Regions from separate parts of the Macrococcus epidermidis genome, predicted to be linked through region 3. Evidence: riboswitches for the same ligand, from Rfam matches in the RefSeq annotation. Region 3 holds a riboswitch; each other region holds the start of a gene.
The links. Region 3 has a riboswitch for thiamine pyrophosphate ahead of tenA (thiaminase II). Riboswitches for the same ligand answer to the same signal wherever they lie in the genome.
Positions count from the first base shown of each region.

Region 1: another riboswitch for thiamine pyrophosphate. It lies ahead of KFV12_RS06235 (ABC transporter substrate-binding protein); the one in region 3 lies ahead of tenA (thiaminase II).
Region 2: another riboswitch for thiamine pyrophosphate. It lies ahead of KFV12_RS01080 (ECF transporter S component); the one in region 3 lies ahead of tenA (thiaminase II).

Region 1 covers NZ_CP073819.1:1,187,015-1,197,430, reverse strand. Annotated here, with positions in the region: gene KFV12_RS06265 (ABC transporter ATP-binding protein) at 1-123, opposite strand, end outside; gene KFV12_RS06260 (VTT domain-containing protein) at 257-898, shown strand; gene KFV12_RS06255 (hypothetical protein) at 911-1,453, shown strand; gene KFV12_RS06250 (ABC transporter ATP-binding protein) at 1,532-2,239, opposite strand; gene KFV12_RS06245 (ABC transporter permease) at 2,232-2,972, opposite strand; gene KFV12_RS06240 (thiamine-binding protein) at 2,969-3,256, opposite strand; gene KFV12_RS06235 (ABC transporter substrate-binding protein) at 3,256-4,278, opposite strand; TPP riboswitch at 4,323-4,423, opposite strand; gene KFV12_RS06230 (C40 family peptidase) at 4,630-5,616, shown strand; gene KFV12_RS06225 (2-oxoacid:ferredoxin oxidoreductase subunit beta) at 5,677-6,540, opposite strand; gene KFV12_RS06220 (2-oxoacid:acceptor oxidoreductase subunit alpha) at 6,541-8,274, opposite strand; gene KFV12_RS06215 (DUF3467 domain-containing protein) at 8,381-8,896, opposite strand; gene KFV12_RS06210 (TIGR00282 family metallophosphoesterase) at 8,908-9,699, opposite strand; gene KFV12_RS06205 (hypothetical protein) at 9,707-10,416, opposite strand, start outside.
Region 2 covers NZ_CP073819.1:196,647-207,062, reverse strand. Annotated here, with positions in the region: gene KFV12_RS01115 (YdeI/OmpD-associated family protein) at 1-133, opposite strand, end outside; gene modA (molybdate ABC transporter substrate-binding protein) at 248-1,024, opposite strand; gene ahpF (alkyl hydroperoxide reductase subunit F) at 1,122-2,645, opposite strand; gene ahpC (alkyl hydroperoxide reductase subunit C) at 2,755-3,324, opposite strand; gene KFV12_RS01095 (sodium-dependent transporter) at 3,565-4,899, opposite strand; gene KFV12_RS01090 (energy-coupling factor transporter transmembrane component T family protein) at 5,187-5,978, opposite strand; gene KFV12_RS01085 (ABC transporter ATP-binding protein) at 5,962-7,374, opposite strand; gene KFV12_RS01080 (ECF transporter S component) at 7,378-7,962, opposite strand; TPP riboswitch at 8,033-8,139, opposite strand; gene KFV12_RS01075 (GNAT family N-acetyltransferase) at 8,141-8,584, shown strand; gene KFV12_RS01070 (formate/nitrite transporter family protein) at 8,710-9,540, shown strand; gene KFV12_RS01065 (GNAT family N-acetyltransferase) at 9,582-10,049, opposite strand; gene KFV12_RS01060 (PPK2 family polyphosphate kinase) at 10,182-10,416, shown strand, end outside.
Region 3 covers NZ_CP073819.1:1,037,942-1,048,357, forward strand. Annotated here, with positions in the region: gene KFV12_RS05470 (glycogen synthase) at 1-827, shown strand, start outside; gene KFV12_RS05475 (glycogen/starch/alpha-glucan phosphorylase) at 838-3,243, shown strand; gene KFV12_RS05480 (hypothetical protein) at 3,453-3,752, shown strand; gene fabG (3-oxoacyl-ACP reductase FabG) at 3,859-4,614, shown strand; TPP riboswitch at 4,653-4,750, shown strand; gene tenA (thiaminase II) at 4,788-5,462, shown strand; gene KFV12_RS05495 (esterase/lipase family protein) at 5,484-6,695, opposite strand; gene KFV12_RS05500 (MerR family transcriptional regulator) at 6,841-7,575, shown strand; gene KFV12_RS05505 (S66 family peptidase) at 7,737-8,765, shown strand; gene KFV12_RS05510 (GNAT family N-acetyltransferase) at 8,870-9,292, shown strand; gene KFV12_RS05515 (GNAT family N-acetyltransferase) at 9,443-9,994, shown strand; gene KFV12_RS05520 (alpha/beta fold hydrolase) at 9,969-10,416, shown strand, end outside.

The DNA of each region.
Region 1 (10,416 bases), 150 kb from region 3:
CCCTTCATTGATAATCTGGGATAAGATGACAGGCAAACTTAACTCAACAGCTAGTTCCAGTAACATCAGGATTAAAGCAAAGATGATATAACCTGAATATGGCTTCGTAAACTTTAATATCATATTCCCACCCTCTTTCTTATTCATATTATGCCATTAAATAAATTAATTAAAAATAAATATACTTACTCTTTTGCAAGTCAGATATACTAGCGTATAATAGATTAGAAAAAACAAATGAATTGGAGCTAATTAAATGTCAATACTTACTCAATTAATGGATTTTATATTACATATCGACGAACATCTCGTTAATATCGTAAAAGAATACGGCACACTTACATATGCAATATTATTTGGTATCGTATTCGTAGAAACAGGTTTAGTCATCATGCCATTCTTGCCAGGTGATTCTATGTTATTTGCAGCAGGAGCATTAGCACCACAAGGCGCACTAAATATCTGGCTGTTATTTATCTTACTCACACTCGCCGCGATTATTGGTGATACTTTAAACTATCATATCGGTAAATGGGTTGGATACGGAATTGTAAATCACCCTAAAATTGGTAGATTAATTAAACAGGACCATATGTTAAAGGCTGAAAATTTCTTTAATACGTATGGCGGAAAGACGATCGTTATTGCAAGGTTTATGCCATTTATCAGAACTTTTATCCCATTCGTAGCCGGAGCAAGTTCTATGAAATACAGCTACTTTATTCTGTATAACATCATCGGTGCTGTTGCATGGGTTGGAATTTGTCTTGCGGGAGGGTACTTCTTCGGTAATATTCCAGTCGTAAAGAATAATTTTGAAATAGTTCTTATTCTTATTATCTTAGTTTCAATCCTACCTGCAGTTATAAGCGTTATTAAGAACCTACGAAACAAATAAGGAGTTAAGTGAATGAAGCAATTACTTTTATTTTTATGCAGTTTAATCATTATACTCGCTGCATGCGATAATAATCAAAAAGAAGAAAACAAAACTGTTAATACTACACAGAAACAAGAAAATAAATCTTTACCACCCGTTAAAAGCATGAAAGATTTTCCTTTAAATTTCAAAGTGCGCTCACTTTCACAAAAGCAAGCTGGAGATGAAACTCAGTTTATCGTAAAGTATCGATTTACAGAACAGCTGGCAAAGTATCTATCAAAAGAGAAACCATCTTTAAGCTATAGGTTAGAACTTCCGAAATCACTTTATACGGTTATCGGTACGAATACAAATGATCAGCCATTTATCACACCTACCAATAATAATGGTAAGATTAATACTGATGGTACTATTACTTTTAGTTTTAATACACAGACACATCCTGATTTAACTAAACAATATATAAGAAACGATGCAATTAAACTGCATGTATTAAACGCAAATCAACGTGAATTCTTTACCATTGCAGATCTCGGTTCAAACGCAGAACAATATCATATTAGTAAATAAATATTTAAGTAATTAAGTAAATTTTGTGAATTACAAAAAGGAGAGACAATTGTCTCTCCTTTTTGCTTTGCTGCCTACTTATCTTAATTGATCGAACAATTTTAATTTCAACGTTTGTTTTTCCGATTCATTCTGAATTGCTTGAGTTTCATAAATTTGAGTTATCGTTGCTGGTTTACCATTGAGTACGATAATACGGTCAGACATTGAAATCGCTTCTTCAATGCTATGCGTGATCATAAGTACAGTCTTACCTGTTTCTTTAATCAATCCCTTTAGCCACTGCTGCATATCCACACGTGTAATTTCATCTAATGCAGAAAATGGTTCATCGAGTAACAATACTTGATGGTTTGTATTTAATGCACGTAAGAAAGACACGCGCTGTTTCATACCTCCAGATAAACTGGCTGGATATTGATCTTTAATACCAGTAAAACCCGCACGCTCTAATAATGATAAACTTTGATCTTGGTTATTTTCTTTTCCAATTTCAGTAGCAAGCTTTATATTATCTTCTACAGTACGCCATGGCATTAAAGAACTCGTTTGAGGCATAAATGAAACATGCCCGGTAGTCATCACTTTCTTATCGTTAATATAGACTTCTCCAGATGTTTGTTCTAATAGTCCACCTATAATATTAATAAGCGTTGACTTTCCAGATCCACTCGGCCCCAGAATTGCAATAATTTCATTCTGCTGTACTGTAAGATTGATATCAGTTAATACTTGTTTGTCTCCATATTGATGTGAAACATTTTGTATTGTTATTAAGTTATTCATGATTCCACCTCAATACGAAACGTTTTATCGCTTCTATTACTATATATATTATTAATGCGAATATAATGATCCAGACAATCGCAACGAAAACCTGATCGACTTGAAATGCACGTTGTGCAAGTATCATAAATTTACCTAAACCTTTGTCACTTCCTAGCCATTCAGAAATAATCGCGCCCATTACTGAATATGTGCCAGCAATCTTCAAACCATTAAAGAAAAACGGCATACTGTTTGGCCATTCTAATTTTGTAAATAGTTCCATGCGTGAAGCACCCATCATCTGCATATATTTCTTTAAATCTTTATCTGTCTCGTGAAACCCTTCCAGCAAACTCACTGTTATGGGAAAGAAACAGATTAAAGTAATCACAATGAGTTTCGGTAGTAGACCAAATCCAAACCATATAACAAGTAACGGTGCAATAACAATAACAGGGATATTCTGACTCATAATGAGTAATGGATATATATAATCATTTAATACTGGTATTAAGTTAAGTATGACCGCAAATAGAACACCACAAATAATTGAACAAAATAAACCTAATAATACAAGTTGTATCGTCGGTAACAGATGTGGAAAGTATTCCGGAAAGTCTATTACAAATGACTGCGCTATAGCACTTGGTGCTGGTAATGTATAGGGATCCACTTTTAATATCTTAACGAGTGCTTCCCATATCACTAATAAACAAATGATAAATATTGAAAACTTTATAGCCTTAATCATCTATATTTCTCTACCAATGCATCCATAGATACAGTCTCGGCATGAAAAAATTTCACTTGAGAAATGATAGAAAGACAACCTAATGTACGCATACGATGGTTCATTTGTTCAATTAATGGCAACAGTTCATGAAGATCTCCTTCAATACTTGTCTCAAGTGGTGATACGACAAATTTAAGACCTGATTGCTCAATCACTTCAATTGCAGCATCGACATATGGTATTACATCCTGACCTTCGGGAGTTTTTGGAATAATTTGAATGCTCATTATTGTATTCGCCATTATTTACCCTCCACAAACTCATTTGTAAATGCATCTTTTGCTACAAAATCATTTTTAATAATTTTATTATCTTTTAAATACTTCGCATAATTGGCCCATACTTTCTCATCCTGAATACCCCAAGATTTTGCATCATCTTGATATTTCGGTGATAAATAGCTTTGAGATTTATAGACTAAATCTTTTTGTTTCTTTAATTCTGGTGCTGATTTAATTAAAATATCTGCACTTTCTTTTTCGTGTTTAATCGCATATTCATATCCTTCTTTTACGGCTGCCATAAACGCTTTAGCTGTATCCGGATTTGATTTTAAATATTTTTCATTGGCAATAATGATAGGTGTATAATAATCTAGATTTTTATCGTAATCCGTTAAGTATTGCATGTTTACGTCAATATTTCTTGTTTCTGCTTCAATACCGGTCCACCCATAATATACCCATGAGAAATCAATATTTTTCTTAGAAGCTGAGAAGAAGTCAGTATTCCCCATATTGACAATCTTTGTTTTATTGATATCAGCATTTTCTTTTTTCATCAATGTTTCAATAAATGCCTTCTCAATTGGTGCACCCCAGCCACCGTACGTTTTACCTTCATAATCTTTTGGAGATTTAATATTTTTATCTTTTAAGCTCATGAAACCACTTGTGTTATGCTGAATGATTGCACCGATTGATTTAATAGGTACACCTTCAGAACGAGATTGCGTCACCTGCTCCTGCGCACTAATACCAAATTGAACATCTTTCTTATTTGCAGCTATCATCTGATCAGCAGTAACATCACCAGGTGTTTTAATGTCAACATCCAGACCATGTTTCTTAAAGAAGCCTTTTTCTTTTGCCACATAAATACCCGTATGGTTCGTATTTGGTGTCCAGTCTAACATCATCGTAACTTTTTCAGTTTTGTTACTATTTGTCTTACTTGTTGATTGATTAGTATCCTTACTTTCTTCGCTACCACAACCAGCTAATAATACTGCACAACTCATACCTACTAATAAACTTTTTTTCATCTTATTTTCCTCCAAATAAAAAACACAACCTATATGTAAAGTTGTGTCAAAAAGCGACACTTCCCTACGCTAGTTTTATCTAGATCAGGTGAATAAGGGTTTAGGACCAATGTCCATTCTCAGAATGACTCCCCTAGTGTTTTTAGTTATTTTATTTTCCTTTACAAGTATACCAAAGAAATACCTAGTATCAAATGTTTAAGACTTAATTGGTGCTCTCTTTAACAGAAATATTTTTTGATTATTCTACTTTAAATTTCTTGTTAGAGATAGTTATTTAAATATTAAAATCCTCTATTATTTTCAAATTTTTAATTATATAATAAATTGAACCAATTGGAGGCGAAAAAAATGAAAAGATTTCAAAATATCAATAAAAAAATGATTATCTCTGCATTATTACTATCAAGTATGGCTACAACGCAAGTTATGCCAGTCAATCACGCAGAGGCGGCTGTAAAAACTTATAAGAAATATACCTTTGATAGAGGAACTATTGTATATAGTAAACCATCAATATACAGTTACCAGGTGGCTAACCTATTACCTGCGACGAAAGTTCGCGGCTCAAATGTAGGATCTTACCTTAAACTAACGTATCCTGCTCAATATAAAGGAATGTACATCCACAGATCTAAGTTGACATCTACGGCACCTAATTCTAATAGTGGTTATACGTTATATCCGGGTTACAATGGGATAAAAGTTTATTATCTTCAACGTAAATTAGGTATACCTTATTCACCTTATACTTCGACAATGAACGAACGTACAGTTAATGCAGTGAAAGCTTATCAAAAAAGAAATGGATTAAAATCGACAGGTATTGTATCTAAAAGCCTATGGACCAAAATGTTCGGTAATTCGGTTGCATTTAACATTGATGCTTGGAAAAAACCAAGTGTTGTAGCAACGAATGCAAATCATGAGACACGTATTAATGCGATGATTAACTATGCCAACAAACAAGTCGGAAAGCCCTATATATGGGGAAGTACAGGAGAAGCCGGTTTTGATTGTTCAGGATTATTATTACAGGCGATGCGTGCTGGTGGATTTGATCCGAAAGGAATATCGAACTTCAGCAATGTTAGACCACAATCAGATTTAGCAAATGAATTATGGAAAAACAGAGCGTTTTCATATGTCAGTATTAATAATATTCAACGTGGAGATTTAATATTCTATATTAGAGGAAATGGCACAGCTGGACATGTTTCATTATATCTAGGTAACAACCAAATATTACATTCACTTGACAATAAAGTAAAAATCGTATCTGGTTATAAAAATCAATATGGTTACTATAAATTAGGTGTAAAAAGACCGTTTAAATAACTATTAAGTTGCAAAAAGCGCTTTAGCAAAATGTTCATTGCTAAAGCGCTTTTAATTATATTATTTAAATTCAGCCATTAAAGCTTCAAATTTAGATGGATCCATTTCAATCGACTCTTTGGCCAATGATTTTGAGTAACCATTTAATTGTTCTGCATAACTTGGTGTTTCAGTATCATGATAAATAATACCAGTTACTAATCCATTATGTTCTACTACAGTGTTTAATGCCTGTTTTTTGTCTTTATTGTCATAACCTTCGATATCGTTTAAAGAAACTAAGTTTTCTTTAAACCAGTCGTACGTATTTACTTTATTGTAAGTCACACATGGAGAGAATACATTAACGAATGCAAACCCTTTATGGTTAATCGCCGCTTCAATAATTGCTGTTAATTCTTTAATATCACTTGAGAAACTTTGTGCTACAAATGTAGCCCCTGAAGTGATTGCAAGTTCTAATGGTGATACATTTTTCTCAATAGAACCTAGTGGAGTTGTTTTTGTCACAAATCCATGTGCTGAACTTGGTGATGTTTGACCTTTTGTTAATCCATAAATCTGGTTATCCATTACGACATATGTTAAATCAATATTACGACGAATGGAGTGGATTGTATGTCCCATACCAATTGCGTATCCATCTCCGTCACCACCTGAAGCGATAACTGTAAGTTCCTGATTTGCCATTTTAACACCTTGTGCCATCGGTAATGCTCGGCCATGAATTGAGTGAACACCGTATGAATTAATATAACCTGATAAACGACCAGAACATCCGATTCCTGTAATAACTGCTAATTCTTCAGGTTCTAAACCTACGTTAGCACATGCTTTTTGTATTGCAGCCTGTACTGAGAAGTCACCACATCCTGGACACCAGTTGGGTTTCACACTATTTCTAAAATCTTTAAATGTTGCCATTTAGATGCGCTCCTTTACTTCTATTACTTCATTGATTTTTGCTTCAATTTCTTTCGGTAAGAATGGAGTTCCATCATATTTTGTGAAGTTCGTAATCTTACCTTCATGCATCGTATTCATCTTGATGATGCTTGATAACTGGCCTGCATAGTTATGTTCAGCGACAATAACTTTCTTCGCTTTATTAATAGCACCTTGTACTTCATCTGTCGGGAAAGGATGTAATTGTTTAATGTGCAGGTGGTTAACCTGGCCATCAATTCGTTCAATTGCTTCATCAATTGCACCATACGTTGATAAGTAGCCGATGACTAATACATCCGCTTCTGCATGATTTTCTTTATAATCAACAGGTTCTGATATTTTTAACTGTTCTATTTTACGCATACGTTTTTCCATTTGTTTCGCACGGTTTACCGGGCTTTCAGAAGGCTTACCTTCTTCTGTATGCTCTACTCCTGTAACGTGATGAATACCGTTTTTAACACCCGGAATCACACGAGGCGATACACCACTTTCAGTTACTTCATATCGTTTGAAGTATGATTTATCTTCACGTGGCTCAACTTCAGTAATTAAGTTACCACGATCAATTTTAATACGGTTAAAGTCTAAATGAGGCACTGTATGTTTACCCATAGAAAGTTGTAAGTCACTTAATAAAATAACTGGGCACTGATATTGCTCAGCTAAGTTAAATGCTTCTGCTGTTAAGTAGAATGCATCTTCAGCTGTTGTCGGTGCTAATACAATCTTCGGAATATCACCATGCGTACCGTAAATCATCTGCATTAAGTCTGATTGCTCTTGTTTCGTTGGTAAACCTGTTGATGGACCACCACGCATTGTGTTAATGACCACAAATGGTTGTTCTGTCATACCGCTTAATCCGATGGCTTCCATCATTAAAGATAAACCTGGACCAGCTGAAGCAGTAAATGCTCTAACGCCGCCATAGTTCACGCCAATTGCCATAACGGCCGCTGCAATTTCATCTTCAGTCTGAATAACCGTACCACCGAAATCAGGTAACTTATCAATCATGTACTCCATAATCTCACTCGCAGGCGTGATAGGATAAGCTGCCATAAAGCGTGCTCCACCAGTTATTGCACCTAATGAGATCGCGTCATTACCAATCATAAATAAATGCCCTTCTTCAGTTGACGGATTTAATGTAAACGTATGGAAATCTTCTTGTTCCATTAAATCAAAACCTGCATGTAAAGCCTGTTTGTTTAATGCACAAATTTTTTCTCCCTTTTTACCGAATATGTCATCAACTAATACTTCAAAATGTTTAAGGTCTACACCAATTAGACTTGCACTCGCACCAATTGCTACCATGTTCTTCATTAATGCAGTGCCAAGTTCTTTTGCAATTTCAGTAAATGCGATTGGGAAGAACTTACCTTCATAATCTTCAGGCTTTTCCGGATCAAACTTGCTATCTGCTAAAATAATGCCTGTTTCATTCATTTCATGATAGTTCACATCAATTGTTTCCTGATCAAATGCCACTAATATATCTAAATCATCACTGATTGAATGTACTCGAGTTGTAGAGACACGAATTTTGTTATTCGTATGTCCACCTTTAATACGACTTGAGAAATGTCTATATCCATATAAATAATAACCTAATCGATTCAGCGCAGTTGAAAACATCTCCCCAGTACTTTCAATACCCTCACCTTGCTGTCCGCCGACTTTCCAAGAAATTTGAGATTTCATAAATACCCTCCTACTTTAATCACTTATTATAATATAACAAAGAACCACTTGTCTTAACATAGACAAGTAGTTCTTCAATAAAAAATCAGTCGAATGGCCGATACGATTAATCTAATTCAATTTCACCAAAATTATCTTCGTATTGATTGACTACATCATCCAGGATGTCTTTAAGATAAACTGCAAGTTCTGGATTAACAATAAATGCTTCATAATATACATCTTCAAAAGCAGTATCCTGTTCGAATTGTAATAGGAATGCGATTTGACTGAAAGCTACTTCAAAATCATGAATATATAATAATGTCTCATCTAATGATTGTATGTCATTATCATGTGTATTATAGAAATCTACATTATATTTATCAATTTCACCTTCAAATTTTTTGTAATCTTTTAGTGGTTCAATAAAAGTCTCAGCAATGACCTTTGCCACAATTCCTGACATAACAAGTTTTCTTTGTTTAACTGTGCCCGCTGGTGTAATTTGTTTGAATGTGAGTATAATATTTTTATCAAATAAAATTACTTCAGCATAATTATAAAAATCAAGTGAATCGTCTGTATAACTGATTTGATCTCTTTTATTTAAAAATGGTTTTTCACTTTTCTTACTAAACATTCTTACCTCTCCTATTTCAATGGGTTATCTTGATTAATTAATATTCTTTCTATCTTCTTCGTTGTCCCATCTGCTTTAAGCTCTACAAAAACGCCACTTAGCACGCCTCGTCCTTTTTCCGGGACGACGTGTTTAACCGGCATCGACGTTAAAAAACGATGGATGACTTCATCTTTATTAATACCTAATATACCATCATAATAACCAGTCATGCCAACATCGGTGATAAAACCAGTACCTTTAGCAAAAATTCGGTTATCACTTGTCTGAATATGTGTATGTGTACCTACAACAACACTTGCACGTCCATCCACATAATATCCAAATGCGCCTTTTTCACTTGTTGTCTCAGCATGAAAATCAACAAAGATATAATCTGTTTCTTTTTTAGCAGTTTCATAAAGAATATCGAACTTTTTAAATGGACAATCAATCTGCTGCATAAATGCGCGCCCCTGCAAATTGATGACAGCAATCTTTTTGTCATTAAATTTGATAATCTGCATTCCTTTTCCAGGATTATCATCCGGATAGTTTGCGGGACGTATCATCTTTACATCACTATCTAATAATTCATAACTATCACGCTGGCCGTACGTATGATTGCCGAGCGTTACGCAGTCTACACCTAAAGTCATCATTTCCTTATAGATTTTTTCTGTAATCCCTCGACCATGTGCTGCATTTTCACCATTAACAATCGTTATATTCGGTCCATATTTTTTCTTCAGTTGTGGTAAATATTCTGCTAGCATCTCTCTACCGATAGCACCAACAACATCACCAATAAATAATATTCTCATAGCTTCCTCATTCTTTCATTCGTGTTGTTTTCACTCTTAAATAACATATATAACATAAAAATAGTGCTAGAATCAATGTGAGCAATGGATAAAATATAAAAAGATGAAAAATATAATGACTCAGATGCTGTTTCGGTAAAGTATTAAAACCAACTAAATTGATTCTGTTATTCCACACACCATCTAAATCAATCGATTCAAGCGTCGTTTTACCAACTGTATTGTCATCATGACTTTGTAAACCGATATAACGAATATCTTCTTTATTTTGCTGCATTAACATTAATAATGTTTCACCAGTCGCTATTTTCTTTTCAAAGATTAAGGGAGTATTCACATAATGATTATTCAATTGTTGAATTGTTTTTATCTTCATATTAACTTTCTGTTTGTTAACCCGGATTTCTTTCACACGTTTTTTGCTAATATCCTCTGTGAGAATTAAAGCTTGATCGCCCAACTGATATTCACGAGAATAGATTTTACTCTTTTTCATCAACCTTTGATATTCATCCATATTATGCGCAACTATTTCTTTCCCTTTATCATCAATAAATATATGTTCAACACTAATCATATCAACATTAATATTATCAGCGGCTTTCACTTCAGTAATATTCTTTTTATCAATCGTTAGTTCAGTTAATAATCTTTCGTTGTTTGCCCCTTGTCTGTTTGAATGAAGTTTGTATGCTTCAAGGAGCGGTAATAAAGATA
Region 2 (10,416 bases), 840 kb from region 3:
GATGCATCCATTTATAATCTTCTTCAAGATCAAATTCTCTTATAATCGATCTTAACAATTGATAAGCATCGTGCCATTGTGAAGTTTTATTAAAAAATTTTTCTAGTTTTTGTTCTGTTGATAATTCCGTCATACGATTTCCTCCAATACTTCTTTATTATAAACAATATCTATTTATATAGGGGAATTAAATTTAATGAATTTTCATTATTTAATTGTTCTTTGTTTTAAAAAAGAAGCAGCATCGCTACTCCTTTTCATTAATATCAAAACCATATTTTTGATACACTTTTTTACTTTGATTATTCTGTAAATACTGATAAAGTTCCTCAGTTTCTTTCTTATGTTTAGTGTCTTTTATTTTAGCAATTGGATATGTTATCGGTTCATGTAAATCATCTTGAATTTTGAGTGTATGCTTTATTTTATTTGTTGATTTGAGGTCTGATGTGTATACGATACCTGCTTCAGTATTACCGGTTTCTACATAGGTCAATACTTGACGTACGTCCTTCGTTAATACTAATTTTGATTTGACTTTTTGATATAGTTTTTTGTTTTCTAAGGCTTGTTTACCATATTCGCCTGCAGGTACTAATTCCGGATTGCCAAGTGCAATTTTTTTTATCTTTTCTTGTTGTAAATCATCAAGAGATGTTAGTTTCTCTTCTGTTATAAGCACGAGATGATTTTTCAGTAAAGACTTTGTATCCTCTTTATCTACAGATTTATTTTTTACTAAATCATCAACTTTATCCTGTGCAGCTGAAAAGAATATATCAACCGGAGCACCGGACATTATCTGTTGCGCTAATGCACCAGACGCACCATAATTAAATTTAATATCAACATGCTTGTGTTCGGCTTCATAAGATTTTTCGATATCATTTAATGCATTTTTTAAACTTGCTGCCGCTGAGACAGTAAGTATTACTTTTTCCTGTGACCTTCCTTGTTCTTTCTCTTGATTTACACAGCCACTAAGTAATATACAGACAATAAATATTAAAAATGTTTTCTTCATTACTTACCTCCTAGAATTATTATGTATATTTTACCATATAAAAAAGACATACTACGTCATAACGTAATATGTCTTATAACTTAAATCCGTCATTTAATTAATTTCTGATTAAATAATCAAACGCACTTAATGCTGCTGTTGCACCAGAACCCATAGAAATAATGATTTGTTTATATGTTTGATCTGTACAGTCCCCTGCAGCAAAAATACCTGGTACATTTGTAGCACCATTTTTATCAACGATAATTTCACCGCGGTTATTTCTAGCAACTAAGTCTCCAACAAATTCAGTGCTCGGTACTAAACCGATTTGAACAAATACGCCTTCCAGATCAAGCGTATGTTCTTCATTTGTATTGCGATCAACGTACGTCAACGCTTTTAATGTAGCATCACCAGTTAATTCTTTTGTTGCAGCTGATTTAATAATCTCAGCATTATTTAATGATGCTAAACGATCTTGTAGTACTTTATCTGCACGTAATTCTTCACCAAACTCTAGTAATGTAACATGTTTAACAATACCTGCTAAATCAATTGCTGCTTCAACACCTGAGTTACCGCCGCCTACAACTGCAACGCGTTTACCTTCAAATAATGGACCATCACAGTGCGGACAATATGCTACACCTTTTGTTTGATATTCAGCTTCTCCTGGCACGTTCATGTTACGCCATTTTGCACCTGTTCCGATAATTAATGTTTTAGATGTTAGTTTACCACCATTCTCTAAAGTAACATGTACTAAATCATCAATTTTTTCTAACTTTTCAACACGAACAGCATTCATTACATCGATATCATAACTGTTAATATGTTCTTTTAAGTTTTGCGAGAATTCTGGTCCAGTCGTTTCTTTTACTGTAATAAAGTTTTCAATACCAGCAGTATCATTAACTTGACCACCGATACGTTCAGCCACAATACCTGTACGTAAACCTTTACGTGCTGCATAAATTGCTGCACTACCACTCGCGGGTCCGCCACCGATTACTAATACATCAAATGTTTCTTTCGCATCAAATTCAGAAGCATCTGCTCCACCACCAAGTTTACCGATAATCTCTTCAACAGTCGCTTTACCACTACTAAATTCTTCACCATCTAAGAACATTGTAGGAACAGCCATAATATCTTTAGATTCTTCTCTAAATGCTGCACCATCAATCATTGTATGTGTAATATTTGGATTTAATACCGCCATCATATTTAAAGTTTGTACAACATCTGGACATTTCGTACAAGTTAAGCTAATGAATGTCTCAAAGTTAAAAGGTCCTTCTAACTTTTTAATTTGATCAATAACAGATTGATCTGCTTTAGGTGCACGACCACTTACTTGTAATAAAGCTAAGACTAGAGAAGTGAACTCGTGTCCAAGTGGTACACCGGCAAATGTAATACGTGCTTCTTCATCAGGACGTGCTAATGTGAAGCTGGGTGTACGTTTCAAAGGTGCTTCTTTTAAAGTGATAAGTGAAGACATCTCTTTGATTTGAGTGAGTAAGTCCATCATATCTTTACTTGTTTTATCATCTCCAGCACTCGCTGTAATTACAACGTCGCCTTCCATTAACTCTAAATATTGAGCTAATTGTTGCTTTAATGTATCGTTTAACATTACATTTCCTCCTTTAAAGGATAAATTTCTATATTTTATTACAATAGATACCACAACGCAAAAATTTGCGTTGTGGCAGTCTTTTAATATTTATTTATTGTTGATTAAATTAGATTTTACCAACTAAGTCTAAACCAGGTGTTAAAGTTTCTCCGCTTTCTTTCCATTTTGCAGGACAAACTTCACCATCGTGGCTAGCTACATATTGAGCAGCTTTAACTTTGTCTACTAATACTGAAGCATCACGACCAATTCCATCATTGTTGATTTCCATTGTTTGAACAACACCATCTGGATCGATTAAGAATGTCGCACGTTGTGCAAGGCCTGCTTCTTCATCTAATACATCAAAGTTGTTAGCAATAACGTGAGATGGGTCACCAATCATTGTATATTGAATTTTGCTGATAGCTTCTGAATGATCATGCCATGCTTTATGTGTAAAGTGCGTATCACATGATACAGAATATACGTTAACTCCTAAACCTTGTAACGTTTCATATTGATCTTGTAAATCTTCTAATTCAGTTGGACAAACGAAAGTGAAATCTGCTGGGTAGAAGCATACGATATTCCAGCTACCTTTCATTGATTCATTTGATACTTCAACAAACGCATCTGATTTTGGATCATAAGCATTCGCAGTAAATGGTAAGATTTCTTTGTTAATTAATGACATGTGTAATTCCTCCTGAGAATTTAAATAAGTTATTTTAGACAGCCCCCAGATTAGAATAATTCTAATCTCTACAAAACTTATTATTACATGATGCTCGTTTTAAGTCAACCAACTCAAACTTTAAAATTGTGAAAAATATTTGACGTATTATTTAATATTTTTTTGAATAAAAATAGTTACTGTATTTAAATGGCATAAAGATTACTTTTTTCAATATCAATTACAGTAACTTATTCTCATTTACTTGAGCATTAAAGTAACAAATACAGCCAGTATAACTAGCGGAATAACATAGCGCAGCAAGAATGCCCAAAGTTTAAATAACCCTCGATATTTTTCATCCATTAATTCCTGCTTTGCAATTACAGCATCTAGTTTGTAACCCGCAAATAACGCATAACATAATGCTCCAATCGGTAACATAATATTCGAAACTAAATAATCCATATTATCAAAGAATGTTCCCGCTAAAAACTTCATCTGGCTTAAAGTACCATTCGATAATGCAGAAGGTATACATAAAATAAACAATAGTAAGGCGATTGCATACACATATTTTTTTCGTTTCTTTTCTTCATTTTTAATTGCATTTGAAACATTAATTTCAATTAAAGAGATAGATGAAGTAATAGTTGCAAAAAAGAATAGCGATAAAAATATAAGATAAAAGATACTGCCGAACGGCAACTGATCGAATACATACGGTAAAACGATAAACAATAAACCCGGACCTTGCGTATTATCAATACCTAGTGAGGCAGTCGCAGGAAATATTGCAAGACCTGCTAGTATCGTAACCAGTATATTTAAACCTACAACAGAAAAGGCAGATTGGACAATGTCCGTCTTCTTATCTAAATACGATGCATATGTTAACATGCCACCAAACCCTACTGAAAGCGAAAAGAATGATTGACCTAAAGCAAAAAGTACGCCTTCTGCATTCAGTGAATTAAAATCAGGTTTCAGAAAATATACAACACCATCCATTGCATTTGGAAGCGTTAAAGAACGAATGATAATCACAATAAATGCAATAAACAACATAGGCATCATGATTTTTGAAGCTTTTTCAATCCCATCCTGAATACCACGGGAAACAATTATCGCAGTAAGAAAAATAAATAATGCAGCGCCAAGTATTACATATATCGGGTTACTAATCAATTGACCAAATAATCCCTCGTAATTCTTCGTGTGTTGATTTGTAACTATTACATAAACAGTCCTCATCATATAGAGTAAAATCCATCCACCAATTACACTATAAAAACTAAGTAAGAAGAAAACACCAACATTACCGATATGACCGATTAGGTTAAAATATTTATTACCAGTAATTTTTCCGAATACCTCTGTGCTATACGTCTTTCCATGTTTACCTATTACAAATTCTGCTAGTAATAACGGCATACCTATAAATAATGTGAATATCATGAACAATACTAAAAATGCTGCACCACCATTATCAGCCATGACATACGGGAATTTCCACATCGCACCAAGCCCTATCGCCGAACCTGCACTTGCTAATATAAAACCAATTTTCGATCCCCAAACAGTTCTTTTTTCCATGTGTAATCCCTCACTTCATATAATTTTTTAAACAAAAAAGAGGCCAATGCACATGCATTGACCTCAAAAAAGAGACCTTATGCATACGCAACCGGCCTCAAGTAACGCGAATGAAGCCGCCATAGACACTTATATCTATGACGGGCATAAATATAAGTTATGACAGCTGCCACCACATATTTAATTTTGCACTGTTCTGTACAAAAGTCTTCATTCTAAATTACCTCACTTGTTTAAGATTACTGATAATTCTATCAGTATATTGTTTATGCGTCAAACAAATCTATTTAACGTACATCTGTTATATGCGTTATCGGAAAATACATTGCCAATAAATAAGCACTTACAACCATTATCAAAAAGACAGCTATCAATAAAATATCCCGATAGCTAAATGGCACATGGTAATAGTAAGTTCTAGTACCATTATGGAATCCTTTTTTCTCCATTGCAACAGACAGACGATGTGCACGTCTAATATTTTGACTTAATAGCGGGATAATCAAATGCTTTATGCGATTCAATCCTCTGTATTGGCTCGAATCTATAACGTGATAACGCATTTTCAATGCATTGCGTAATTGGAAGAATGACTCAAACATCATCGGCACCATACGGATTGCTGCCATAAAGGCATAGGCATATTTAGGTTTCACCTTTAAATGTTGCATCAAACTATAGAATACTTTTACAATTTCACTTGTAAACGCAATACTTAAACCAAAGAAACTGACTGTAATTGTTCTAAGTGATAAATGTATTCCTCTATATAAACTTTCTTCTGTAATATGCACGATGCCCCATTGAAATAGCGTAGTACTGCCGTCACCATAGAAAATCATAAATAATGACGAAGTGAAACTAAATAATAGCATTACACTTACAAAAGCCGTAATAAGTTTCAAACGCACACCACTCAATCCAATCATAAAGATAAACATAATAATCGCTAGATATAGCATCCAGTCAAAATGATGAATGAATATGACAAGTGCAAATAGTAAAACCCCTAATATCAACTTCGTAATCACATTCACATGATCCATAAATGTATGATATATCTTAAACTGTTCGTACATCATCACCCCTCCTCATTTCAGAAAGTATTCCATCCTGAATGCGTAACACGGTAGAAGGATATCGCTTTATGATTTCGTCATCATGCGTCACCATAATAATCGTTTGACCAGATTGCACACGCGCTTTAAATAATTCAATAAGTTCGAACGTATTATGACTATCCAGCCCAAATGTCGGTTCATCTAGTAACACAATATCAGCTTTTGTACTCAATGCAGTCGCAACACTTAATCTTCTCTTTTGTCCCATGGAAAGTTCAAAAGGATGACGATCTTTTAGATGGTACAGATTTAATTGCTTTAATAAATTTGATGTACGTTCCCCAGCTCGGCTTTTATCTAAAAATTGAAAGTTAAAGAAGATTTCATCGTATACACTACCTTGAATAAATTGCAGTTCAGGATTTTGATAGACGAGGTACATATTACGCGCTGCATCTTTTACTTTCTTCAAAGTTTTATCATCGTATTGCATCAAACCTTTATACGGGATAAGCTGCATCAAAGATTCTAATAACGTTGTTTTTCCTGTTCCGTTCTTTCCAGTAATCGCAATCCATTCATGACTGCTAACGACAAGTTTATCAATATGATACAACGTCTTTTCTTTACGTTTTACTGCCACATCTTTTAACACGAGTTCAAATTCATTTGACATATGCTCATAATGCAATGGTTTTGGTGCACACTTATATGCATTAGGATGCCATACACCATACTGGTTCAATAAATCTTCATGTTGCTCAAGAATAATTTGTGGTGTGCCTTGTGTAACCAACTTACCATCAGCATCCATCAGAATAATACGATCAACATATCGCCAGATATGCTCAACTTTATGTTCTACGATAAGTACTGTCTTATCCTGCCATAAATCGATCATCAATTCCCATAAATGCTTTGTTGCATCGCTATCGAGCATCGCTGTAGGTTCATCTAAAAACCACGTATCAGCATTCTGCAGCAATGACCCAGCAATTGCGAGTTTCTGTTTCATACCGCCACTGAGTTGATTGATTTGTTGTGAGGGTTCAACATCCAGTCCTACTTTAATCAAAACATCATTAATTAATTGATTCATTTGCGATTTATCAACATTTTGATTTTCCAGAATAAAAGCTAGTTCTTCGTATACTTTCGGCATACAAAATTGACTGTCTGGATCCTGAAATATAACACTAGCATTCATGTCCCGTTCTAATACATCATATTTCATCGGTAAATCGATCAACTCAGGGACGATGCCACTTAGTACGTTCAACAATGTGCTCTTTCCAGAACCTGAAGGTCCGAGCAATAATACTTTTTCTTTCTCTGCTATCGTAATATCGATACCGTCAAATATCTTTTCTGTTTCACCGGGATATTTCAATCTTAAATTTCTAACAGATAACATCATCTATAAACTATCGTAATCTGATTGAGTTGATGTTCTGAATAGCTTCGTTACACCAGTCTGATCCAATGCTTTAACAATTAAATATGACAACACCCCGGTTACTAATGCGCCACTAATCAAACGCATTATAATATAAAGCAGCACGTTCCATCCTGCTACTTCAGACATATATCCATAGAAATACTCAACTGGCAGACTTATAATTGCAGCTGCAACGCCCGCTAATATACACACCATCATGCTACGTGATTGATATTTGAATAACATAAATACAAATTCACATGCCAAACCTTGTAAAAATGCAAAAACAAACGTCGGAATATCAAATTTCCCCATTACAATTGTCTCTCCTGCACCTGCTGCAAACTCAGCCAGTAATGCAATTCCTGCTTTTGGAACAATTAAATACGCCACAACTGCAGCCATAAACCAAACACCATATATTAACTGTTCAAAATGTAGCCCCAGTGGTTTCATTGCCTCATAAGGTAACCAGACAAAATTGTACGCTACTGCAAATAATACTGCTACTAATACTGTCACTAAAATTTCTGACAACTTCAAACCCTGACTATTTCTGTTCATTTTCATTCCTCCATAAAAAATACGCATCCTTCTATAGAGAAGACTGCGTACGGAAAAATAGCCACACTTATACTGTGACTATACACTTCCCTACGCTAGTATCATCTAGATCAGGTTCAAAGGGTCTAAGGCTACAGCCTTATCTCAGTTTTTAATAAAACACCCCTAGTGCGCTTATTTGATTTGTTATTTTTACAGTACTCGCGAAACTAAATTTTGTCAACTCAAAATTTCTTTCACCGAAGAAAAGATGAAAGCCCAATTGAACAACCCCAATTCAGAATTCTATTTCGCTTACTCAGATAATGACGTTGCAGGTTATTTAAAAATCAATATAAATGATGCACAAACTGAAGCTATGGGAGAAGATACACTTGAAATTGAACGCATCTATGTTGATAATCGCTACCAAAAACAAGGCATTGGTAAACATCTTTACAACAAAGCAATTGAACGTGCTAAGTATTATCATTTAAAAAAAGTTTGGTTAGGCGTGTGGGAGCATAATCAAAATGCCCTTGCATTTTACAATAGAATGGGATTTAAACATATAGATTCTCATGTCTTTCAAATGGGCGATGAAGCACAAACAGATTTTATCATGGCGCTTAAAATTATATAATGTTATCTTTTTCACAAATGAGTCTATACACTTTTTTATATAACGGATATAATATAGTTGTATATTCATATTTTAATTTATTTTTTTAAATTTACTGTGATAAAAACACATGAGGAGGCACTAAAATGTCTATTGAAATTCCAGCTAAAACTATCGAAGATACTTATGCTTCGAAAGGCAACATTGAAAACGTATTAAATCAAGTAGCAATGAAAGAAGTGATGGTAGATAAGACACCTGGGCGCTATATGTTAAAAGCGATTATGTCAGGTTTTTTACTAGCTATTATGGCAGTGCTTCAACTTGCAGCTAAGACACAATTTGCTTCAACTGAAAATGCAGGGCTTATCAATTTAGTAGGGGCAATTGCATTCAGTATCGCACTCGTAATGATCGTACTTACTAATTCTGAATTATTAACAAGTAACTTTATGTTCTTTACAGTGGGTTATTATTTCAAAACAATCACAATGGGTAAAATTATAAAAATATTTACGTTATGTTTCCTGGGAAATATTATTGGTGGATTTATCTTATTTGGAATGATGACAGGCACTAAAGTTATGACACCTGAAATGGTAGCAGCATTAACAAAAACAGTAGATGCAAAAACAATAGCATCAAGTTGGCATGCAATTCTAATTAAAGGGATATTCGCTAACTTCTTTATCAATATCGGTATTTATATTTCATTACAATGTAAGGAAGTATTAGCTAAAGTATTCTTTATCGGTATCGGAGTAGTTATCTTTGTATTTATGGCTTACGAACACGTTGTTTACAATGCTGGATTGTTTGCCGGAATGATGTTCTACAATATCGATGCATTATCTTGGATCGATGTACTCAAAAATATTTTCTACGCATATATCGGTAACTATATCGGTGGTGGTTTATTTATCGGATTAGTTTATGCATACTTAAACGGTAGAAGAGACGATGTCATCAGAAACTAAATAACTTTTTATTTGCGTGAAGTGTAAACTTCACGCATTTTTTATATTTTTTTGATCATGCAATAAGCTGGATATCTTTCGCCCTCTATTTGATTACCTTGTTCAAATCCAAGTTTTAAATACATGTCGTGTGCAACCGTATTAGGGACATCCACAAGTAACGTTATATATTTTATATGCGGAAAATGACTCATAATGAATTCCGGTAAAGCAATTAACGCTTGTTTTGCATAACCATTTCTTAAATGCCTATAATCAGTCGCAAAAGATCTTATGTATATACTGTTATCCACTTCAAATTTGTTTTCAAACTCACTATGTTCATGTAACACAAAAAATACAACAGGTATTCCCGCTTCATTTAGTCCAAAAATTGGTGTGCGATTAGTATCTTCTTTTGCCACACTGATGTTTACTTCCGGACTTTTCACAAACTTTAATTGTTCTTCAGTTAACTTAAATTGTAATAGTAAATCTTCGTGGTTTTTTGTATATCGAATAAGTTTCATAAAGTGCTCTCTTCCTCTCTTAAGTCATCTTATTGCATAAGGATTATTATTAAATTATAACAAATTGATATAAATACTGTTTACTTCTATATCTGCTAGGGAAAACATTCAAAAAAGATATGGAGGGTTTCTATGGACATTAACCAATATAAAGTAATACCCAATACTAAATTTGATTTCAATAATTATAAAACATCAGAAAATGAAAAACAAAATAACGATAAAATAAAAGTCGATATCATGCCTGATTTAACAGAAAAACTTGAAAAGCTCCATCTAAAATTACATGCTGCTGAAAAAAATGGTATCATCGTTGTGCTGCAGGCACTAGATGCCGCCGGAAAAGATGAAGTTATCAGTTATATCT
Region 3 (10,416 bases):
GTATGTTAAATTTACTTAAAGCTGGTATCTTCCATGCAGATAAGATTACAACGGTTTCTCCAAGCTATGCTGATGAAATAAAGACACCTTATTACGGAGAAGGTTTAGAAGATTTGCTGAATATGCGTCACCATGATTTAATAGGTATTGTGAATGGCATTGATGTTGATGATTATCATTCAATGAAAGATCCGTCAATACCGGTTAATTTCAAAAGTTCAATTCCTAAAAAACAAGAGAATAAGACAATTTTACAAGAGAAAATTAATTTACCAGTCAATAAAGATATCCCTATGTACGCGGTTATTACAAGAATGGTTGAACAAAAGGGACTCGATCTTGTTATGCGTATATTAGAAGAATTTGTTCAGCAAGATGTTCAAATTGTTATTTTAGGTAATGGTGATTATCGATATGAACAATATTTCCATTATTTAAGCGATAAGTATCCTGATAAAGTGAGTTTACATCTTGGATTTAATGAAGCATTTTCAAGAGAAATTTATGCTGCAAGTGATTTCTTTATTATGCCATCATTATTCGAACCATGTGGGTTAAGTCAGTTGATAGCACTTCAGTATAAATCAATACCAATTGTTAGAGAAACAGGTGGATTAAAAGATACTGTTATGCCATTTAATTATGTGACACATGAGGGTACTGGTTTAAGTTTCGCTAATTATAATGCACATGAATTACTGGACCGATTATATGCTTCATTAGCAATTTATAGAAATAAAGAAGAGTACAAATCATTAATTAAGAATATTGCCAAAGTAAATCATAGCTGGGATGCTTCAGCTCAAAAATATCTAGAGATCTATTAAGGAGACTTCAATGAAAACTTATTCAAAAACAGAATTCCGTGAACGCCTGGAGATGAAATTAACGAACAAAAGAAATACAACATTAGAAGATACGACTGATACAGATTTATTCTATGCGATTTGTTCAATTTTAAAAGATGAAATCAACCAAGCGAGTGTTGAAACGAAAAAAACTAATATAGAAAGAAAAAAACGTCAAATCAACTATTTATCTATGGAATTTTTAATTGGTCGTTTAATTGAAAGTAACTTACTAAATGCAGGATTGTTAGATGTTTGTAACGAAGTATTAACTGAATTAGGAAGAGATCCTAAAAAAGTATATAGTGAAGAAAATGATGCTGGACTTGGTAATGGTGGATTAGGACGACTTGCAGCCTGTTTCTTAGATTCTATCGCGAGTCTTGGTTATTTAGGTAATGGTTTCGGTATTCGTTATCGTTATGGATTATTTGAGCAACGCATCGTCAATGGTACGCAAATTGAATTACCAGATAACTGGTTACAAGAAGTATATCCTTGGGAAACACGTAAAATAGATGAAGCGGTGCATGTTAACTTCGGTGGTGAAGTATCAAGTGAAGTCGATGAGCAAGGTAATTTTAAATTCACGTATCACAATCAGGAAACAGTATTAGCTGTCCCATATGATGTGGGTGTAGTGGGATATGACAATGACGTTGTGAACCAGTTAAGATTGTGGAGCGCTGAATTACCATCAGACATCATCGATCATGGCAATTATAAAAATAGATTAGAACATATGCAGAATGTTGAACGTATCTCAGGATTCTTATATCCGGATGATTCGACTGAAGAAAGTCGTTTCCTGCGTCTAAAACAACAATATTTCTTAGTATCATCAACGATTCAGACATTAATTAAGCAATTTAAAGAAAAATATGATTTACCTGTGACGCAGTTCCATGAATATCATTGTATTCAAATTAATGATACGCATCCTACTTTCGGTATCCCTGAACTCATGCGTATTCTAATGGATGAAGAAGGATTAGGTTGGGATGAAGCCTGGTCGATTGTTACTAAGACATTTGCTTATACCAACCATACAATCATGCAGGAAGCATTAGAAAAATGGCCAGTAAGTCAAGTTCAAAAGGTAAATCCAAGAATCTTTATGATTATTAATGAAATTAATGAAAGATTCTGTCGTGAAGTATATGAGAAACATCCAGAAATGCGCGATAAAATAGCTGATTTAGCAGTAATTAGTAATGATGTCGTGCATATGAGTAAGTTAGCTATCGTGGGTTCGTTCTCAGTAAATGGTGTTGCAGCACTTCATTCTGAAATTATTAAAGATCATACATTTAATGATTTCTATAAGATACAACCTGAAAAATTCAATAATAAAACAAATGGTATTACGCACCGTCGTTGGTTAATGACAGCAAACCCTGGTTTAACACATTTGATCAATGAAGCAATAGGTGATGCTTGGCATAAATCACCACAGGAATTAACACAGTTAATGCGTTATTATAATGATGAATCATTCTTAAATAAATTAGCTGATGTAAAGTTAGAGAATAAGCGCGTATTAAAAGAAGTGATCTATCAAAAGACTGGTATCGAAGTTGATGAAAATTCAGTATTTGATGTACAGGTTAAACGCCTGCACGAATATAAACGTCAATTGCTGAATGTATTACACATTATTTATCTATATAATGAAATTAAACGCAAGCCATCAATTAAAATACAGCCAAGAACATTTATCTTTGGCGCGAAGGCCGCACCAAGTTATCATATTGCAAAAGAAATTATTAAGTTAATTCATTCTGTAGCACAAGTAGTCAATAATGATGCTGATGTAGATAACAGAATTAAAGTAGTATTTTTAGAGAACTATAATGTAACACTTGCAGAAGATATTATGCCAGCTGCTGAAATCTCTGAACAAATATCTACAGCATCTATGGAAGCATCTGGAACTGGTAATATGAAGATGATGATGAATGGTGCTGTAACACTTGGAACAATGGATGGTGCGAATGTTGAAATCGCTGAATTAGTAGGTAAGGAAAATATCTTTATCTTTGGATTAAGTTCAGAAGAAGTGATTAACTACCAGAACAATGGTGGTTATCAGGCGGAAGCTATCTATCAAACAGATGGACGTGTTAAAGGTGCGATGGATGCACTTAAAAACGAACAGTTTGGCCGTGACTTTGCATTTAACGATTTATATTATCATGTACTTACAAATAATGATCCATATTTCTTATTAAAAGACTTTAATTCTTATGTAGATATTCACTTAACTGCGATGGCAACATATCAGGATAAGAAGAAATGGAATCAAATGAGCTTGATGAATATTCTGAAATCAGGGCAATTCTCAAGTGATAGAACAATCCAGCAATATGCAACTGATATCTGGAAATTAGTATAAGATTGGTGAAGCCAAACCTAGTGATAGGATTGGCTTTTTTATTTGCTGGCAGAGATTTAGCGGAATCGAGGGTATGAAGAGTGCGATACCGCTAGAGGTAGTGAGTAATAGCGGAATCACTAACTAAAATACACAATATCGCTATTACTTTCGCTATAAATCCATTCTCTGATAATATATAATATAAATAAATGGAAGGAGTGGATAAAATGACTAAACATATCATGAGTGTCAATACATCGATGTCTTTATATCGATCAACTTTAGTACCAGGTAAATTAAATTTATATGATGACGTCATAACTTTTGAAGCACAGGGTCCCTTGTCAGGAACTGAAGTAAAGGATACTTTTTTATTAGATGAAATTAAGAGTATCAAAAGCGGTATCTCAACAGTCCCATTCCGTATCGTGATAATGGAAAAAAACGGTGAATCGTGGCTGTTTGATCAAGTGAATCGAAAGGAAGCAAAAGCATTTGTAGAAGCATATAAAGCAACCGTTGGATAATTATCTGATGGTTTTATCTTGTGTTTAACATTCTTAAAGCATCTCTCCTTTCTTACATGTATTATTTTATGATACATGTTATATTTAAGGAAAAGGAGGAGATCAAATGTTTAGTTTATCTAATCAAATTGCATTAGTTACTGGTGGAGCAAATGGTATTGGTCGTGGTATTGTAGAAGCTTTATATCAGGCTGGGGCATTCGTAATTATCGCTGACATTGATGAGGAGAATGGTCAGAAAGCATCAGAGGATGTGCAAGGTCAATTTATTAAATTAGATGTAACTGATCAGCATCGTTGTAAAGCAATTATCAAAGAAATAATTGATGAGCATGGAAAGTTGGATATATTATGTTCAAATACAGGGATTTTTCCACAGGTAATGATTGAAGACATGACTGAGGAAGATTGGGACAAGACACTTAATATTAACTTAAAAGGGATGTTTAATATAACGCAACAAGCATTATTAGCGATGAAAGAAAAGGGTTATGGTCGTGTCATTCTTACATCTTCTGTGACTGGTCCTATTACGGGTTACCCAGGATGGGCACATTATGGTGCATCAAAGGCGGGTCAGTTAGGCTTTATGAGAAGTGCTGCATTAGAATATGCAAAGTATGGTATTACTATCAATGCAATTCAACCCGGTAATATATTAACAGCAGGCTTAAAAGCACAAGGTGAAGATTACTTAGAAGGTACAAAAGCGATTGTACCGACACATGAGTTAGGTGAACCGATAGATATCGGATATGCTGCAGTGTTCTTTGCTTCAAAGGAAACTAAATATATTACGGGTCAAAGTATTGTAGTAGACGGAGGACAAATACTTCCAGAGGAGCCAAGCGGCATTTTGTAATTTGTTAAAACATTGTTATACTTATAGTAAATACTATACTTATACACTAGGGGTGCACAATTTGTGCTGAGAGGAAAATTCCGACCCTTTGAACCTGATGGTTAACACCAGCGTAGGGAAGTGGGATGATACCTATACCTTACGTGTATAGGTATTTTTTTAGGAGGATTAATATGTTTACAGAACGAATTTGGAAAAGAGTAGAACCAATTTGGAGTTCTTATTTAGAGCATCCTTTTGTGAAAGGTTTAGGAGATGGGACACTTTCAAATGAAAAGTTCCAGCATTGGTTGAAACAAGATTATGTCTATTTAATTGAATATGCAAAATTAATGGCAATTGGAAGTGCGAAATCAAGAGATTTATCTACAATGAGTACATTTGCTAATTTATTGCATGGTACATTATTCATGGAGATGGATTTACATCGCAAGTTTGCAGCATCATTTGGCATATCTTCTGATGAACTTGAAGCGACTGACTCTGCTGCTACAAACACTGCTTATACGAGTTATATGCTAAATCATGCACAAAGAGGCGGTGCAGAACATGTAGTTGCATGTCTACTTGCATGTGCATGGAGTTATAATTTTATTGGAAAGTCTTTAGCGGAAAAAGGTGGATTATCACAATCAAACCCTTATCATGCGTGGGTAGAAACTTATTCTGGAGAAGAATTTACTGATTTAACAAACGATGCAATTAGATTGATGGATGAGTTAACTGAAGGTAAACCTGAAGCGGAATTAGCAGAGCTAGAAGAAATTATCGTAAAAACAAGCTATTATGAATATATGTTCTGGGACATGTGTGAAAATCTTGAGACATGGAATATCCCACAAGAATAAACCTAGGAATGACCTAGGTTTTTATTTTTCAAATAAAACGAGTTCTTTAACGAGTGTCCGATAGAAATCAATTAATTCTCCTGGCGTATGAAGTAAATTTGTCATATTGCCGCCAATCTGATCCATATGATCCCAGCCATACATTCTAGGAACAACATGCCACACACCACGATCTATCATCACCTTTTTGTTGTAAGATTTAGGTTCGGTGAATGGACCTTCAGCAGAAATTGCTGGGACAAGTCCATCATTTTCCCACCATTCTGGTGTTCCTGATATTGTACTGATCATACCCGTAAGATAGAAAGGGGCAAACATCCCAACATTTGCAATTTGATATTTCGTGAAGAAACTTTTATGTGTAGCAACAGTCGAATAACTTTTATATCGAATGTTGGGATTGATTGAAAGCTTGTTATTGATTTCCTCTGAGCCTTTTAATGTTAAGTCATAAAAGCCGTTATCAGCAGTCTGCCAAAGCTTATTCGCTCTAACACGTTTAATGTATGCAAAGTAACTTTCACCTTTTTGTTGACGTAACCCCCATTGACCAAAGCCCCAGTCTACTTTAAAGCTTGCTAAACCTTCGTTCTCAACGAGACGATAAAAGAATGATTTAATCAAATTCTTAATACCTAATCGATCTGCAATATATGTTCCATTATGAGGTGTGCCAATTGTCGTAATTGTATTGATCATATTATCTTGTCCACCTATAAATAGAGGAGCAACTTTTAAATGGTGGGCGTTTGCATAGGCTACTTCTTCAGGACGACCAAAACGTAACATATGCTCTAATATACGAATTGTCTGTCCGCCCATACTATGACCTATGAAATGCACTTTTTTACCTGGCTGCCAATCTGGAAAAATGCCCTCATATGTCTTACCGAAACGATGATGCCCAAATTTCTTACTATGAAAAGCACCATAGTCTACACGACCACCTTTTATATAATAATATAATTCAACAGCGCGGTCATAACTCGAGGTCATAGAACCTATGCTCGCTTCATAAATATTATAGCCTTCAATATTTAGTGTAGAAGTTATATTAACTTTTAAACCACCCCAATAAGGCATTAACCCATGCGGTGTATTGTCCCTTGCAAATCCTGCAAAACCATGGACTAAAATAATCGGCTCTTTGTTAATTTTTAAATCATTGTCTGCGACTTTCTCAGGTAGAATCGGTGCACGTTCTGTAAGTAGTGTTGTAAGACGTTTACGCATTATCAAAACTCCTTGAAGAAAATAAGATCTTACTAAATTGTTTAATATATTATATCACTTCAAAATATTTATATCAGAAACTAAATTTATATATTGACCATGACGTAACGTTATAGTTTAAAGTAACATTGTGAGGAGGTAGGATATGAATATTAAAAAAGTATCTGAATTAACAGGTGTAAGCATAAGAACTTTGCATTATTATGATGAAATCGCATTACTATGTCCAAATAAAAATGACAACGGGTATCGTGATTATAGTGATTTAGATTTAGACAGACTTCAGCACATAATGCTCTATCGCAAAATGAATTTATCACTAAATGAAATCAAAGCCCTTTTAAAGAACAATGCAAATATGATAGATGTCCTTACAGATCAACGAACAAGACTGGAAGCGCAACAACAACAGATTCATTCAATGATTACACTAATCGACCAAACAATAAAAAGAAAAAAAGAGGGTAAGAAGATGACACCAGAAGAAAAATTTAAAGGTATTAATTTTAACGATAACCAGTATGAACAAGAAGCGCGTGAGAAGTATGGTGATAAAGCGGTAGATTTATCACAAAAGAAAATTAACCAGCTTTCAGATGATAGTAAAGATCAACTTTCACAGGAATGGATAGATATATTCGTGACATTTAATCAATTAAAAGATAAACCTATTGAAGACCAAACAGTCTTGCAGCATACTGAAAAATTTTATCACTTTCTAAATGAAAATTTTGGAACTTATTCACGAGATGCCTTTTATGGATTAGGTGATATGTATATAATTGATGAACGATTTACTAATAACATCAATCAGTATGGCGAAGGACTTGCGGAATATATGAGTGAAGCAATGAAATATTATGCTACGATAAATTCTTAAAACAGCGCATTAGCTGTTTTTATTTTGAATAAATTTAACTATGCAAAATAATTATTATACGTTAAAAATAAAGTCCTTAGTAATAAATTTTTACAAAGACTTTTAAAAATTCAGAATTTAATATAAAATGTTATTAACAAATATGAAAAATAGGTGACATGATGATAAAACCAGTAAAAATAAAAAAAGGTGATACAATCGCCATTGTATCTTTATCTAGTGGCATGGCAGGCGATGAAGATTTCATATGGAGAACGAAGCAGGGCTTAGAAAGACTTGAATCTGTATTCGGGTTAAAATATAAAGTAATGCCGAATGCATTAAAAGGTTCGGAATATTTATATGCACATCCTGAAAAAAGAGCAGAAGATTTCAATCAGGCAGTATTAGATCCAGAAGTTAAAGCAATTATTTGTACAATAGGCGGTACCGAATCAGTGCGTATTATGCCTTATATAGATGTAGAAGCGTTTAAACAGAATCCAAAGATTTTTATGGGATACTCAGATACGACAGTACAACATCTATATTTCTACCAGCACGGAATAACAACTTATTATGGTCCTGCACTGTTAACTGACTTTGCTGAAAATGTAAAGATGGATGAATATACAATCAGTCAAATATTAAATTTACTTTTTACTGATAATCCAGTTGGACGTATTTATACTTCAGAAACTGTGCGTAAATTTGGATTGTTATGGGATGAGATTGCCAAAGATTTTGAACGAGAAAATTTACTAAATACAGGGTACGAAGTGATTAATGGCGTAGGTAAAGTTCAAGGACACTTAATAGGTGGCTGTGTTGAATCGTTAAATCATATACAAGGAACGAAATACTTTCCAGAATTATCAGCATTTAAAGATGCGATTCTGTTCCTTGAAACATCAGAAAGACACACACATCCTGAAGTGTTAGAGCAATATATCAGAACGTATGCAGTGATGGGAATCTTTAAAATAATAAATGGGATGATTATCGGTAGACCACAAGATGGGGTTTATTATGAAGAAATTAAAGCAGTCTTTCAAAAGATACTTAAAGAAAACGACAGAGAAGATTTACCGGTATTTTATAATGCAAGCTTTGGCCATAATGAACCGAAAGGGATATTACCTTATGGTGCTCAGGCTGAACTCGATACTTACAATAAGACGTTTACAATATTAGAAAATGCAGTAGAATAACCAGCGCTGGCTGGTTATTTTTTTAACTAATCTTATTGATTCATTCTTTTGAAAAATCTGATAATAATATATCATTAATATAATATGTTAAGTAGGTGATGATTATGAGTAGCATACAATATACATCTCAAATCAAACAAGATGAGTATCAACAATTAGTAGCGGTCTATCATAGTGTCGGATGGATGGGACATGATTTAAATAAAGTTGAACAAATATATAATAATAGCTCACATTATATGATTGCGAAAGACAATGAAACAGTAATTGGATTTGCGAGGGCATTATCTGATGGCGTATTTAATGCAGCAATTTATGATGTTGTTGTACATCCGAATTATCAAGGACTAGGTATTGCTCGAAATCTCGTGCAGCAATTATTAGATCAATTTGAATCATTATCGTGTATCCATTTGATATCAACAACAGGAAATGAAGCGTTCTATAATAAGTTGGGTTTTAAAAAACTAACAACAGCAATGGCAGTGTATCATAAACCACAATTGGAAGCAGAATATACAGAATAAAGTTAAATTGATAAAAATTTGGTGAGTAAACGAACATACGAGATAAAAAAATCAAAATTATTCGCTAGCTCGAGAGCAAACGAACAATCGTAAATAAAAAAACTAAAATAGTACGCTTGTTCAAAAAAATTAATAAACCCGGAGGTCAATATGTCTAATAAAGTATCTATCATTTTACCAAATAAAAAATTTATTGCTGATTTATATTATTGGTTATTTGAAGATGAAGTACAAGAATCTGCGAAATGGAATGGACCATATTATGCAAGACCTGCGACGGAGCTAACAAAAGAGGAATATGTGAACAAGCCACTGACTTTAGAATATGTCTATCAAGGTATTCCGAAATCAATGTATATCATCCACGAAGGACAATTTCTTGGGACTCTTCATGCAAATTGGGTGAGTGAAGAAACAAATTGGATGGAGATAGGAATCGTCATTTTCAATCCTGAATATTGGAGTGGAGGTTATGGTACTTCTGCATTCCAGCAATGGGTTGATTATATCTTTAATCATAGTGATTTACACCGTATCGGGATATCAACATGGTCTGGGAATGTTCGTATGATGAAATTAGCTGAAAAAGTAGGAATGATAGAAGAAGCCAGAATTCGTGATGCCAGAATAGTTGATGGACAGTATTATGATGCAATTAAAATGGGCATGCTGAGAAGTGAGTGGGAAGATAAAAAGAGGTGATAATATGTTACAAGGTGAACATATCATAAATATTAATCAATGTAATCATTGGGTAAAAATTATTGGAGATTATCAAAATCAAATCCCTTTAATTATCGTTCATGGTGGTCCAGGAGGTAATCATTATACATTCGAGCGTACTTCTGGTCTAGAACTAGAGCAAAAAATGCCTATTATATATTATGAACAACGCCACTGTGGTAGAAGTGATAAAGTTGATGATATTAGTACTATTCATATTAAACAGTTAGTTAAGGATTTAGAGTCATTAAGAATCGAACTAGAAATTGATCAGTTTAATATACATGGTTATTCATTTGGAGGTGAGTTGGCATTACACTATGTTGTGACCCACCCACAACATATTCATAAAATAATATTAGAATCTCCGTCATTAATTACATTATCCATCAGTAATTTAG